Regions from separate parts of the Stenotrophomonas sp. X genome, predicted to be linked through region 1. Evidence: predicted binding sites of a transcription regulator. Region 1 holds the regulator's gene; each other region holds the start of a gene.
The links. The regulator FliA, encoded in region 1, starts transcription of late flagellar genes. The targets are predictions, from matches to a motif close to TAAAGTTTNNCNNNCNNNGGCCGATAA.

Region 1 (4,275 bases):
CGCGCAGGCGCGCACGCAGGGTCTTGAGCCGGTTGCGTGACAGCACCAGTTCGCCGATCAGATTGACAATCGCGTCCAGGCGCTTGGTGTCCACGCGCACGGTATGTTCGGCTTCGGCCAGCGGCTTGGCGGCCGGCTTGGTCGCCGCTGCAGTTGCCGGTGCGGCCGGTGCGGCCAGTGGGCGTGGTGCCGCGATCGGTGCGGGCGCTACCGCAGCGATGGGCTTGGCGCCGGGTGCGGCGCCACCGTGCAGCTGGTCGAGCAGGGCTTCGAACTCGTCTTCGCTGATCAGGCCGTCGTCAGCCTTCTTTGCCGGCGCGACCGCAGTCGGCGCGTTACCACCGTGCAGCTGGTCGAGCAGGGCCTCGAATTCGTCGTCGGTGATCAGGTCGCCGCTACCGGCCGCCGCTACGGCGGTCGGGGCGGCCGGCGCGGTGGCGCCTCCGTGCATGTCGAACTGGGCGATCAGCTCCGGCGGCGCATAGCCCGGCTCGGTGCCGGAGGAAACTGCATCCAGCATCGCTTGCAGGTAGTCCAGCGATTGCTGGGCGGCATCGAAGTGATGGGCCTGCAGCACGGCCTGGCCCGCGCGCGCGATGCCCAGCGCTTCTTCGGCGGCGTGGCACAACTCGACCATGGCGGTGACGCCGAGGAAGCCGGCGCCGCCCTTGAGCGTGTGGTAGCCCCGGAACACCGCGTTGAGCTGCTCGGTGTCCTGTGGTGCCTGCTCCAGCGACACCAGCTGTTCGCCCAGGCGATCCAGGATTTCCTGCGCCTCGATGATGAAATCGGCAGTGATGTCGTCGGATACCGCGCTCATGCTTACAGCCCCAGGTCCGACAGCAGGTCGTCGGCGTCGTTCTGCGAGACCGCGTGGCGGTCCAGTCCCTTCAGTGCCGGCCCGGCCAGTTCCGGATCGGTGCGATGCTGTTCCGGCGGCAGGCCGAGCGCGCCGAAGCCCTCGTGCACGCGGCGGACGATGCCGACCACGCGACGGATGATCTGCCCGGTCAGGTCCTGGTAGCTCTGGGTCAGGGCGATCTCGGTGAGGTTGTGGCGGATGCGCTCGAGCTGCGCATCCTGGCCCGGCTGCAGGCCTTCGGCGCGCAGCTGTTCGGTCAGGCTGCGGCATTCCTCGGCCAGGTCCAGGGTGCGGTGCGTCGCCTGTTCGGTCATCGCCACCACGTGGTCCAGGCGTGCGCAGGCATCGTCCAGTTCGCCGGCCTCGCTGGGTACGGTCGGCAGTTCACCCAGGGCCTGCCCGAGCTCGCGGGCCAGCCGCGAGAGGCCGCTCATCATCGGCTGCGTGCGCAGCGCGACCAGCCCGTCGATGCGTTGCCGCCAGGCGGTTTCGTCACCGGACTCCAGTGCGTCCAGTGCTTCCTGCAGGCGCAGGGCGAGGGCATTCTTGTCGACCGTGGTGTCCATCAGGCGCTGGCCGCCAGGCGTTCGAAGATCTTGCCGAGCTTCTCTTCCAGCGTCTGCGCGGTGAACGGCTTGATGATGTAGCCGTTCACGCCGTTCTGGGCCGCTTCGATGATCTGCTCGCGCTTGGCTTCGGCGGTGACCATCAGCACCGGCAGGGTCTTCAGCTTGGCATCGGCACGGATCGCCTTGAGCAGCTCGATGCCGGTCATGACCGGCATGTTCCAGTCGGTGACCACGAAATCGAACGGCTGGCTCTGCAGCAGCGACAGCGCGGCATGCCCGTCCTCGGCTTCGGCGGTGTTGGTGAAGCCCAGATCGCCCAGCAGGTTCTTGACGATGCGACGCATGGTCGAGAAGTCGTCGACGATCAGGATGCGCATGTTCTTGTTCAAAGCAGAGTTCCTTTGTTGTTCATTCCGGGCGGCCGGGGGCAGCTGCCTCGGGGATGTTCATTCTTCGAGGCCGGCGTCGACGGCCTCGAATACCTTCAGCCGGCCGCGCAGGCGCAGCACGGCCTGGCCGTGGATCTGGCAGACCCGCGACTCGCTCACGCCGAGCACCGCGCCGATCTCCTTCAGGTTGAGTTCCTGCTCGTAGTAGAGCGAGAGCACCAGCTGTTCGCGCTCGGGCAGATGGCCGATGGCCTTGCCCAGCTCGCGGCCGAACTCGCTGCGCTCCAGTACCTGCTGCGGGGTCGGGCTACCCTGGGCGACCGTGTCCAGCTCGCCCTGGTCCTCGATGCGCGACTCCAGGCTCAGCACCTGGCCACGCGCGGCGTCTTCCATCAGGCGCAGGTACTCGGGCAGTGGCATCTCCATCGCGGCGGCCACTTCGGTGGCGCTGGCGGCTCGGCCGCTGCTCTGTTCCAGGCGGCGGATGGTGGCCGCAGCATCGCGTGCACGGCGGTGCACCGAGCGCGGCACCCAGTCGCCACGGCGGATCTCGTCGATCATCGAGCCACGGATACGGATCGAGGCATAGGTCTCGAACGAGGCGCCCTGGTCGGCGTCGTAGCTGCGCGACGCCTCGATCAGGCCCATCATGCCCGCCTGGATCAGGTCGTCGACTTCGACGCTGGCCGGCAGGCGCGCGGCCAGATGGTGGGCGATGCGCCGCACCAGGTCCGAGTGCTGGGCGATGACGTCGTTGGCCGCCGAGCGCTGGACTTCCCTGTACTGGGCCGCGCCTTTCATGCCGCCACCCCGCGCTGCTTGAGGATGCGTTCGAGGAAGAACTCGACGCCGCCGCGTGGTTCGGTCGGCGCCTGCCAGCGGGCCGTGCGGCGCGCGATCTCGGTGATCGCCAGTGCGGACGGGCTGGACGGGTAGGCCTTCACCACCGGCTGCTGGCGCTGCACCGACAGGCGCAGCCAGTCATCCTGCGGCACGCAGCCCAGGTAGTTCAGCGAGACATCGGCGAGGAACTTCTCGCAGACGCGGGTCAGCTTCTCGTACAGTACGCGGCCCTCGTTGGGATCGCGCACCATGTTGGCCACCACCTGGACGCGGTCCACGCCACGTTCGCGCGAGAGCACCTTGATCAGCGCGTAGGCGTCGGTGATCGACGCCGGCTCGTCACAGACCACCACCACGGTGTCCTGCGCGGCCTGGCAGAAGGTCAGCACGCCGTCGGTGATGCCTGCGGCGGTGTCCACCACCATGATGTCCAGCTCGCGTTCCAGCTCGGAGAACACGTTGACCAGGCCGACGTGCTCGGCCGGGGCCAGCTCGGCCATGTGCCGGCGGCCGGACGCGGCCGGGACCACCAGCACGCCGTTCGGGCCTTCGACGATGACGTCGTCCAGCGAGCAGCGGCCGGCAACCAGGTCGGCCAGCGTATAGGTGGGGTTCAAGCCCAGGATCACGTCGATGTTGGCCAGGCCGAGGTCGGCGTCCAGCAGCAGCGTGCGCTTGCCCATGCCGGCCAGCGCCACGGCCAGGTTGGCCGACACGTTGGTCTTGCCCACGCCGCCCTTGCCGCCGGTCACGGCGATGGTGCGCACAGGGCCGAGCGGCTCGCTGCGGGTGGCCGACAGCGGGAAGGTCTTGGTCAGCTTGGCGTACTCACGCGACGGCATGGTTCAACTCCGGGTTGCAGGGCATATCGGCCGCTCGGCGCAAATCTTCAAGGCGAAGTACGAGATTGGCCGCACTGGCCCGGTGCAGGTCGTCCGGAACGTCCTGGCCGTCGGTCACCCAGGTGATCGGCAGGGCGTGGTCCACGGCCACCGACAGGGCGTTGCCGAAGCGGCCGGTTTCGTCCAGCTTGCTCAGCACCAGGCCCTGCAGGTTGGCGGCACCGAAGCGGCGGACCACCTCGTCCATGTCGCCGAAGCTGGTGTTGGCCGGCAGCACCAGCAGGGTGCGCACCTGGCGCGCGGCGCGCAGCCACTGCAGCTGGGCGGCCAGCGCGCGGTCGCGCGGGCCCAGTCCGGCGGTGTCGATCAGTACCAGCTTGTAGTCCTTCAGGCGTTCCAGCAGCTGGTCCAGGTCGGTGCCGCTGTTGGCCTCGTGCACGGCGATGCCGAGCTGCCGGCCGTAGCCATACAGCTGCTCGCGGGCGCCGATGCGGGTGGTGTCGGTGGTGACCAGAGCCACGTCACGCGGCGCGTGCTTCTCGGCGAACCGCGAGGCCAGCTTGGCGATGGTGGTGGTCTTGCCGGCGCCGGTCGGGCCCACCAGCGCGATCACGCCGCCTTCCTCCAGCGGGTCGACCGGGGCAATCGGCAGCTTGCGCGAGATCAGCCCCAGCATCAGGCCGCGGCCTCGGTGCGCCTCGGTCTCCAGCGGAATCTGCATGGCGACGTCGCGGGCCAGGCCAGCATCGAAGCCGTACTCGTCCATCAGG
Region 2 (4,275 bases), 1.1 Mb from region 1:
CCCGCGCCGGCATGACCGGCATGCGCGGCCCCTGCTCCAGCTGGAATACCGCCACTGACGTGGTCAGTGCATGCGCCTGTTCTTCCAGCGCGCGGCTCGCGGCAGTGGCTTCTTCCACAAGCGCGGCGTTCTGCTGGGTCACCTGGTCCATCTGCACCACCACCTGGTTGACCTGCTCGATGCCGGCGGCCTGTTCCTTGCTGGCCGCTGCGATGTCGCTCATCAGCTGGGTGGTGCGCGAACTGGCCTGCGCCACGCGTGCGATCGCGGCTTCCGATTCAACGGTCACCGCCAGGCCACTCTTCACCTTGGAAGCGGCGTCCTCGATCAGTTCCTTGATCTCCTTGGCGGCGACACCGGCACGCTGTGCGAGCGTGCGCACTTCGCTGGCGACCACGGCAAAGCCACGGCCCTGCTCGCCTGCGCGCGCAGCTTCCACTGCGGCATTCAGCGCCAGGATGTTGGTCTGGAACGCGATGCCGTCGATCACCGTGGAGATTTCCGAGATGCGCGCCGAGGACTGATCGATTTCGCCCATCACCGATGCCATCTGTGCCATCGCCTGCTCGGTCTCGCGCACGGCGGCACCGGCGGCATGCGCTTCGCTGTCGGCCTGACGCGCCAGTTCGGCGTTCTGGCGTACGGTGGAGGTCAGCTCCTCCATCGACGCGGCCGCTTCTTCCAGATTCGCAGCCTGCTGCTCGGTGCGGCGCGACAGGTCGTTGTTGCCGGCGGCCAGTTCCTGGGCCGCGTTGTTGATGCTGTCGGCAGCCACCTGGATGCCGCGGACAATGCCGGTCAGCTGCGCGGTGGTGGTGTTGGCATCGTCGCGCATGCGCGCAAACACGCCTTCGTACTCGCCCTCCATGCGTGCGGTCAGGTCGCCATGCGAGATCGCGCGCAGCACGTCGGAAACATCGGCGATGCTGGCCTGCGAACTGGCCATCATGCCGTTGAGGTGCTCGACCATCGTCTTGAACTGGTACTGGAACGCAGCGGCATCGCCACGCATGCTGAAATCGCCGGCGCGTGCGGCGCGGGCCAGTTCATCGATCTGCGCGTTGATCGCCATCAGGCTCTGCTTCACCGCCGCCAGGGTGCGGGTCAGCGTGCCCTTCTCGCCCGGGTAGTCCGGCAGGTCGCGGCTGAGGTCACCCATGGCGTAACGCTGCATCACCTCGGCCATCAGCAGTTCCACCTGCACGTGCGACTCGACCAGGCTGTTGGTGGCCTGCACCATGCGGCCGAAATCACCGGGGAACGCACTGGCGTCCATGCGATAGCGGATTGCACCGGCCTCGTGCTGCTCGGCCATCTGCAACTGCGCGCCGATCGCCGCCTGCACACTCTGGCGCACGCTGGCCATCGCCTCGCCCAGCTGGGTCAGTTCGTCACGGCCGCCGAGGCGGAATTCCTGATCCAGCTGGCCCTTGGACAGGCGCTCGGCCAGGTTCACCGCGCGGGCCAGCGGGCCGGTCAGGCTGCGCCCGATCATCACCGAGGCACCGATGCCGACCAGCAGCGCGACGCCGCCCAGCACCAGCAGCTGGAGCAGGCTGCGCTCACCCAGGCGGATGGCCTCGGCGGCTGCCTCACGGCTTTCCTTCTCTTCGAAATCCACGCCATCGGACAGTGCCTTGTTCCAGCCGTTGGCCGCTTCCTGCACCGGGCCCAGGGTCAGTGCCACGGCACCCGGGTAGTCGCCCTGCTCCATCAGTTCGCTGGTCTGCTTGTTGAGCGGGCGCGCGATGGCACGCTTGGCCGCGATGGTTTCCGCGATGGCCTTGCCCTCCGCATCGCCTGGCAGTGCCTGGTAGGCGGCCCAGCTGGCCTCATAGCGCTTGACCAGATCGGCAATGCGCTTCTCATCGCTGCCGCGGTCTTCGCCCTGGCGGATCAGCATTTCGCGCCGCACCACCATCATCTGGTTGTTGGCGTCGAGCATCTGCGACAACAGGCGCACCTTGGCCACGCTGACGTCGACCACCTGCTGCATCGCGCGCTTCTGCACGACACTGGCGGTGGCGCCGGTGGCCACCACGGCGGCCACCAGCAGCAGCAACAGGCCAAAGCCCAGCCCAAGACGCCAGGCAACCCTGACGTTCCTCAAGTAGTTCATGGGGGTATCCAAAACGGGGGGATGTGGCCTTATCGGCGGCCCGGCAGGCAATCTTGATCGCCGCCCATCGACGGCGTCGGCCACCGTTCACCTTGGTGAGTCCCCGTCCCAGCGGCACCTGCCGGTGCCAGCCGGCCGCAATGACATGTCTGCTCATGCGGGTATCAGATCCCTTTCACGGCGGCTCCGCACCGTCTGCGGGCAAGGTGGCGGCGTACCTGCTGGAGATCCCAATGCGCTCATCTGTGTCCCGATCCACCCTGCTCGCAATCTCGCTGCTGGCATCACCTACCTTCGCGCAGGCGCCGCCGCCCGGACTGCCCGCCCCCATTGCCGAGAAGGCTGGCCCGGACACCGCGGTGCGCTCCGCACTGCATGCCCAGGTGCTGCTGGATCGTGCGAACTTCTCTCCAGGCCAGATTGATGGTGAGGTAGGCAGCAACCAGCGGCGGGCGGTGTCAGGCTTCCAGGCGGCGCACGGGCTGACCGTAACGGGTGAGCTGGACGACGCCACCTGGAAGGCTCTGCAGGCCGATACGATCACGCCGCTGGCCAGCTACACGCTGACTGCCGAGGATGTCGCCGGGCCGTTCCAGGCGGTGCCGAAGGGCCCCGCCGCACAGGCCAAACTGAAATCGTTGGGCTTCAACAACGTCGAAGAGTCGCTGGGCGAACGCTTCCACGCATCCCCTGAGCTGTTGAAGCTGCTCAATCCGGGCGTGGATCTGAGCAAGGCCGGCAACCGCATTCAGGTGCCCAACATCGCACCATCGGCGCTACCGAAGGCAGCCAAGGTGGTCGTCGACAAATCCGACTCGACCCTGCAACTGCTGGATGCCCAGGGCAAGGTGATCGCGCAGGTGCCTGTCTCATCCGGCAGCCAGCATGATCCGCTGCCGATCGGCGAATGGAAGATCCTGGGCGTTTACCGCGACCCGCCGTTCCACTACAACCCCAAGCTGTTCTGGGATGCGCGCAAGGGCGAAAAGAAGGCGACGCTGCCGCCGGGCCCGAACAATCCGGTCGGCCGGGTCTGGATCGATCTGTCCAAGCCGCATTACGGCCTGCATGGCACGCCTGAACCCGGCCACGTGGGCAAGACCGAGTCGCATGGCTGCGTACGCATGACCAACTGGGATGCACTGCGCGTGGCTGATGCGGTGGATGAGTCGGTGCCCGTGGTGATGCAGGAGTGAGTCGATGCGTCTTCCGCAACTGATTGTGCTCGGTGTTCTGCTGGGATTGGGTGCAGGTTGGTGGCTGCACCGCGATATGGATGAGCCGGTGGCCGACGCGCTGCCGGAAGCGCCATCGACGGTGGCCACCGCGCCGGTGACGGAACCGGTAGCGCCAGGTGCAACAGCCCCACCCGCCTCCACCGCGCCGCCGGCCGCGCAGGCTCCGGATGCACCGCCCGGGTTACTGCTGCCGGTGCAGGGCATCCTGCCCTCGCAGCTGCGCGATACCTTCACCGATGCACGCAGCGAGGGCCGCGTACACGATGCCATCGACATCATGGCCGATGCCGGTACGCCGGTGCTGGCGGCGGCCGATGGCACGGTGGAGAAACTGTTCGACAGTGAGCGCGGCGGGCTGACGATCTACCAGTTCGAGCCCAGCGGGCGCTGGTGCTACTACTACGCGCACCTGCAACGCTACGCCGATGGCCTGGCCGAGAAGCAGGTGATCAAGCGCGGGGAGGTGATCGGCTACGTCGGCAGCACCGGCAATGCCAGCGCCGAGGCCCCACACCTGCACTTCGAGGTGCATGTGCTGGGGCCGGAAAAGCAGTGGTGGAAGGGACAGTCGATCAATCCCTATCCGCTGCTGAAGTCGGCGGCACTGATGCCCGGCGCTGCCAGCGCCGCAAGGTGAACGTGAACACCGCCAACGCCCCCCCGGGAATCAGCAGGAACAGTGCCGCCACCTTCCAGAAAAAGAACGGCCACAGCCAGACGTAATCCAGGTCGGTCAGCTTCAGCAGGTCCAGCGGGGGCTGCAATTCGATCACGGCCGCCCTGCCCGCCAGCGCCGGGTCCACCTCCAGTACGGTTACCCGCAGCCATGAGCGTCCGCGTGGCAATGCATCACCGCGGCCATATCCAAAATAGGACGCCATGAGCCCGCTGGACTCAACCGATGCCAGCCTGCGGTTG
Region 3 (4,275 bases), 1.8 Mb from region 1:
GCGACCGTGCAGGTCACCGTGTGCTGCAGCATCGACCAGCGCAGCGACCTCGGTTTCCAGCAGGGTCTCCAGCGCTCGACTGCGCCATTCCACCGCTACGCCGAGGAATTGCCCGTCATCGATGACGGGGTTGGCAATCAGCTGGTAACGCGTGCCGGCATGGCCGATCTCGCGCTCTTCGCGCTGGCGCACGCCGGCCAGGCTGGCCAACGCCGGATGCAGGCGTACCGCGTCGCTGCCCACCAGCGCTTCGTTCCGCAGGTCAAGCAGCTGCAGCAGTGCCGGGTTGGCGTAGGCGACCTGCCCTTCCGCATCGATCACCATCAAACCGGTCTGCGCACTGTCCAATGCCTGGCGCACCCGGGTGTTGCCGCGCGCCACGGCACGCTCGGTCTCGATACGCGCGCGCAGGCGCTGCTGCATGTCGACCAGGCGCTGGGCCAGCTGGCCGATCTCGTCGTTGGCGTTGTAGACGCGCAGGGTGGTGTCCAGGCGGTCGTCGGCGATGTCGCTGGCGAAGTGCAGGGTGTCCTGGATCGGCTGGCGCACTGCACGCAGCACCAGCACGAGGCTGGTGATCAGCACACCGGCGACCAGCAGCACGGTCAATGCAAACAGCACGCTCATCGTGCGCGCACCAGCCTGCTGGCGGGCCTGGGCACGGGCCAGTGCCGCGGCCTGTGCCTGCTGGAATGCGGCCAGCGCAGGCGCTACGCCCGCAGCGGTATCCAGCAGCGACTGCGCTTCCACATCCAGGCCGACACGGGCAGCGGTATACCCCAGCAATGCGGCCTGATACGCCTCCATTCCGGTGCGCAGGGTGTCCTGCGCATCCGCGGGCAGGCCCGCCAGCGCGAGATCGAACGGCAGCTTTTCTTCGCTGGCGCGGTCGGCGTGGGTGGAATCACCGTCGAGCAGCAGCAGTGCCTCCTGCCGCCGCATCTTCTGCAGGGACAACGCCAGCGCATCCCGCTGCTGCGCATCCACCTGCCCCTGCAGCGTGTCTGCAGCCTGTTGCAGCTGCGCGGCGAGGCCGGCCTCACCACGGCCCATCTCGTCGACCCGTTCGAACAGGGCGGCCACACCCTGCGAGAACGCGCCTGCAGCTTCGGTCAACGCCTGCAGGGCCTTGCGCCGGCCGGCATCCATCGGCATCGTGCGCAGCGCCTGCAGATCGTCCTGCAGCGCCTTTTGCGTGGCCAGCAGCTGCGCGCGGTCGGCATCATCGAAACTGCGTGCATACTGGATCTGCAGGCGGCGCGCTTCGGCCACCCGCGTGGCCAGGCGCGCGGCGAGGTCACTGCCGCGCTGGTAGCTGGCCTGGCTGCGCGCAGCCTGCGTGCTGGCATGCCCGGTCCAGGCATAGACGGCGGCGATTGCGACCAGTCCCAGGCCACAGACCCACAAGGTCGCCTTGAGCTTGTTGGCTACGCTCAGCCGATGCGGTTGCAGCCACAGCAGCAGGCCGGAGGACGCCGGGCGCAGCACCGCAAGCCGCGTGCGCAGGGACCGGAGGTGGGAGACAACGGCCGACATGACAGACTCCAGGCAGAAGGACGCACCTGTATCGGCCGGATTCAAGGCAACTTTAGAACTTTCGTCGTCCTGGCCCAGCGGTGACGGGCGGACGCGGCCTTTGTACCGGGTGCAGGCGACGCTGGCGTGACACGACCAGCACCCTTGACCTCAACCCCGGTTGGGGGAGCACAGTGGACCTCCCCTCCCGCCCGGTGCCGCCATGACGACGCTCGATGTCCCCCGCTACCTGCAGCGCCTGCAGCTGGATGCGCCGCCACCGCTGACGCTGGCCGGCCTGACCCTGCTGCAGCAGCGCCACAACGCAGTGCTGCCGTTCGAGACCCTCAGCTGCCTGCTGCGCGATGCGGTACCGATCGACCTGGACAGCGTGCAGCGCAAGCTGCTGGACGAGCGCCGTGGCGGGTACTGCTTCGAACTCAATGGCGGCCTGCTGGCGCTGCTGCTGGCGCTGGGCTTCGATGCGCAGCCATTGAGCGCGCGCGTGCTGCTGGCTGCCCATGACGGCGAACTGACCGCACGGACCCACCTGCTGCTGCGCGTGCAGGTGGACGGCGAAGACTGGCTGGTGGACGCCGGTTTCGGCAGCCTGACCCCGACCGTGCCGCTGCGGCTGCATGATCCGCAGCCGCAGGCCACGCCGCACGAACGCTATCTGCTGCAGCGGCTGCCTGGCGAGGGGGATTTCGTGCTGTACGCCGAATCCGGTGACGGCTGGCGGGCGATGTACCGTTTCGACCTGCACGTGCCCGCACCGATCGACAACGTGGTGGGCAACTGGTACGTGTGCACCCATCCCGACTCCAGCTTCCCTGGCCAGCTGCGCGCGTCGCTGACCGGGCCAGATTGGCGACGCACCATCGGCAGTGGCAACTACACCGAGTACCGCCCCGGCCAGGCACCGGACAAGCGTCCGCTGCACGATGTTGCCGACGTGCGCGACGTGCTGCAGCAACGCTTTGGCATGCAGTTGCCCGAAGACCCGCGGCTCGATCCGGCGATCAACGACTGGCTGCAGCGCTCACGTGCCGCGACCTTGTAGAGCCGAGCCCATGCCCGGCTGAGCTTGGGCGGCTGGGTCAACAGCAGCCGAGCATGGGCTCGGCTCTACGGAACCGCGCGCGCCTGCAACGCAATCCGGTTGCCTTCACTGTCGCAGATCCCGGCCACGTTCCAGGCTCACCTCCAAGTCCATGCCCACACCTGCGGCCTCGTCGGCAAACGGAAGGTACGCCATCCTGCAGTCGTGCAGCATGACACCCCTTGCAGGGCAGTGCTGGCATGCTGGGTGCCCCTTTCCTCGCGGAGTCCTGCATGTCCCTGGCCGATCACCAAAGTGCGCTGGCACCGCAGGGCTTCCTGCGCGTGGCGATCAACCTGGGCAACCCGGTGCTGGCGCAGGGCGATGCGCACTCGCCGCGCGGACCGTCGGTGGAGCTGGCCGCGATATTGGCGCAGCGCCTGGGTGTGCAGGCACGCTTCACCTGTCACGATGCCGCAGCCTCGGTGGTCGCTGCGGCAGGCGAAGACGGCTGGGATCTGGCCTTCCTGGCCATCGATCCGGCACGCGCCGACCGCATCGCCTTCAGTGCTCCGTACGTGGAGATCGAAGGCACCTATCTGGTGCGCGAGGACAGTCCCGCGCAGCAGGTGACCGACCTCGACCGCGAGGGGCTGCGCATCGCGGTGGGCCGCGGTGCAGCCTACGACCTGTTTCTCAGCCGCGAACTGCGCCACGCCACGATCGAACGGGCCGAGACGTCGGCGGCTGCGATCACCCTGTTCGATCTGCAGCGCCTGGATGCCGCCGCCGGCGTGCGCCAGCCGCTGCAAGCATGGGCGCGGGCGCATCCCGGCCACCGCGTGCTGGCCGACCGTTTCACCGCGATCCAGCAGGCGGTGGCGGCGCCGGCATCCCGCCCCGCCGACGCGCTGCAGGCGCTGTTCGAGGAAGTGGAGGCGATCAAGGCCGGCTCGCTGCTGGAGGAGGCGTTCGCGCGCGCCGGGCAGGCGGTCACGCTGGTGCGATGAGTGTAGCGTCCGCCATGTGCCGCACGTGTTCGGCAGCCTGCGCGTGCAGCCAGTCGCGGAAGGCAAGAAAGCCGCGGTGGCGGGCCGAACGCTGCGGGTAGACCAGCCAATGCGGCCAGGCGGTTTTCAGGCGCAGGTTGGACAGCGCAACCAGTTGGCCGGAATCCAGCAACAAGCGCGCCCGCGTCACCCGCCCCAGCGCCACGCCCACCCCGTCCAGCGCCGCACGGTGGTGTGCCTCCGAATCATCCAGCACCGCTACGAAGCGCGACGGCGGGGTCTGCCCGCTCAACGCGAACCAGGCCCCCCACGCGCCATCGGGGTCCCCCAGCAGTGGCCACTGGTTCAGTGGCACCCGGTCGATCCCTCCCATGCGTTCGATCAGCGCCGGGCTCGCCATCGGCAGCAGCCACTCGTCGAACAGCGGCTCAACCACCAGGCCCGGCCACTGCCCGCTGCCCAGCCGCAGCGCGGCGTCGAACTGGCGCTGCCGCTCGAAATCAATCAGGCGCTCACTCGACTGCAGGTTGATCTCGATCTGTGGGTGCTCAGCCACGAAATGACCCAGGCGCGGCACCAGCCACGCCGACGCCATCGACGGCACCGCACTGATCGTCAGCACGTGCTCGGCGCGGGCCGCATAGGGCTGGAAGGCTTCGTTGATCGCATCCAGATGCGGGCCGACCTGGTCGAGCAGGCGCTGCCCCT

Region 2: a site for FliA is predicted at 2,149-2,175, ahead of ACZ75I_RS14610 (methyl-accepting chemotaxis protein). Genes of this name have one in related genera too.
Region 3: a site for FliA is predicted at 1,565-1,591, ahead of ACZ75I_RS17565 (methyl-accepting chemotaxis protein). Genes of this name have one in related genera too.

What each region holds. Positions count from the first base shown of each region.
Region 1 is NZ_CM146756.1:2,004,788-2,009,062, forward strand. It holds gene ACZ75I_RS09185 (chemotaxis protein CheA) at 1-820, opposite strand, end outside; gene ACZ75I_RS09190 (protein phosphatase CheZ) at 823-1,428, opposite strand; gene cheY (chemotaxis response regulator CheY) at 1,428-1,820, opposite strand; gene ACZ75I_RS09200 (RNA polymerase sigma factor FliA) at 1,878-2,621, opposite strand; gene ACZ75I_RS09205 (MinD/ParA family ATP-binding protein) at 2,618-3,505, opposite strand; gene flhF (flagellar biosynthesis protein FlhF) at 3,492-4,275, opposite strand, start outside.
Region 2 is NZ_CM146756.1:3,139,926-3,144,200, forward strand. It holds gene ACZ75I_RS14610 (methyl-accepting chemotaxis protein) at 1-2,119, opposite strand, end outside; gene ACZ75I_RS14615 (L,D-transpeptidase family protein) at 2,353-3,315, shown strand; gene ACZ75I_RS14620 (M23 family metallopeptidase) at 3,320-3,994, shown strand; gene ACZ75I_RS14625 (hypothetical protein) at 3,930-4,275, opposite strand, start outside.
Region 3 is NZ_CM146756.1:3,826,717-3,830,991, forward strand. It holds gene ACZ75I_RS17565 (methyl-accepting chemotaxis protein) at 1-1,536, opposite strand, end outside; gene ACZ75I_RS17570 (arylamine N-acetyltransferase family protein) at 1,739-2,578, shown strand; gene ACZ75I_RS17575 (ABC transporter substrate-binding protein) at 2,851-3,567, shown strand; gene ACZ75I_RS17580 (LysR substrate-binding domain-containing protein) at 3,551-4,275, opposite strand, start outside.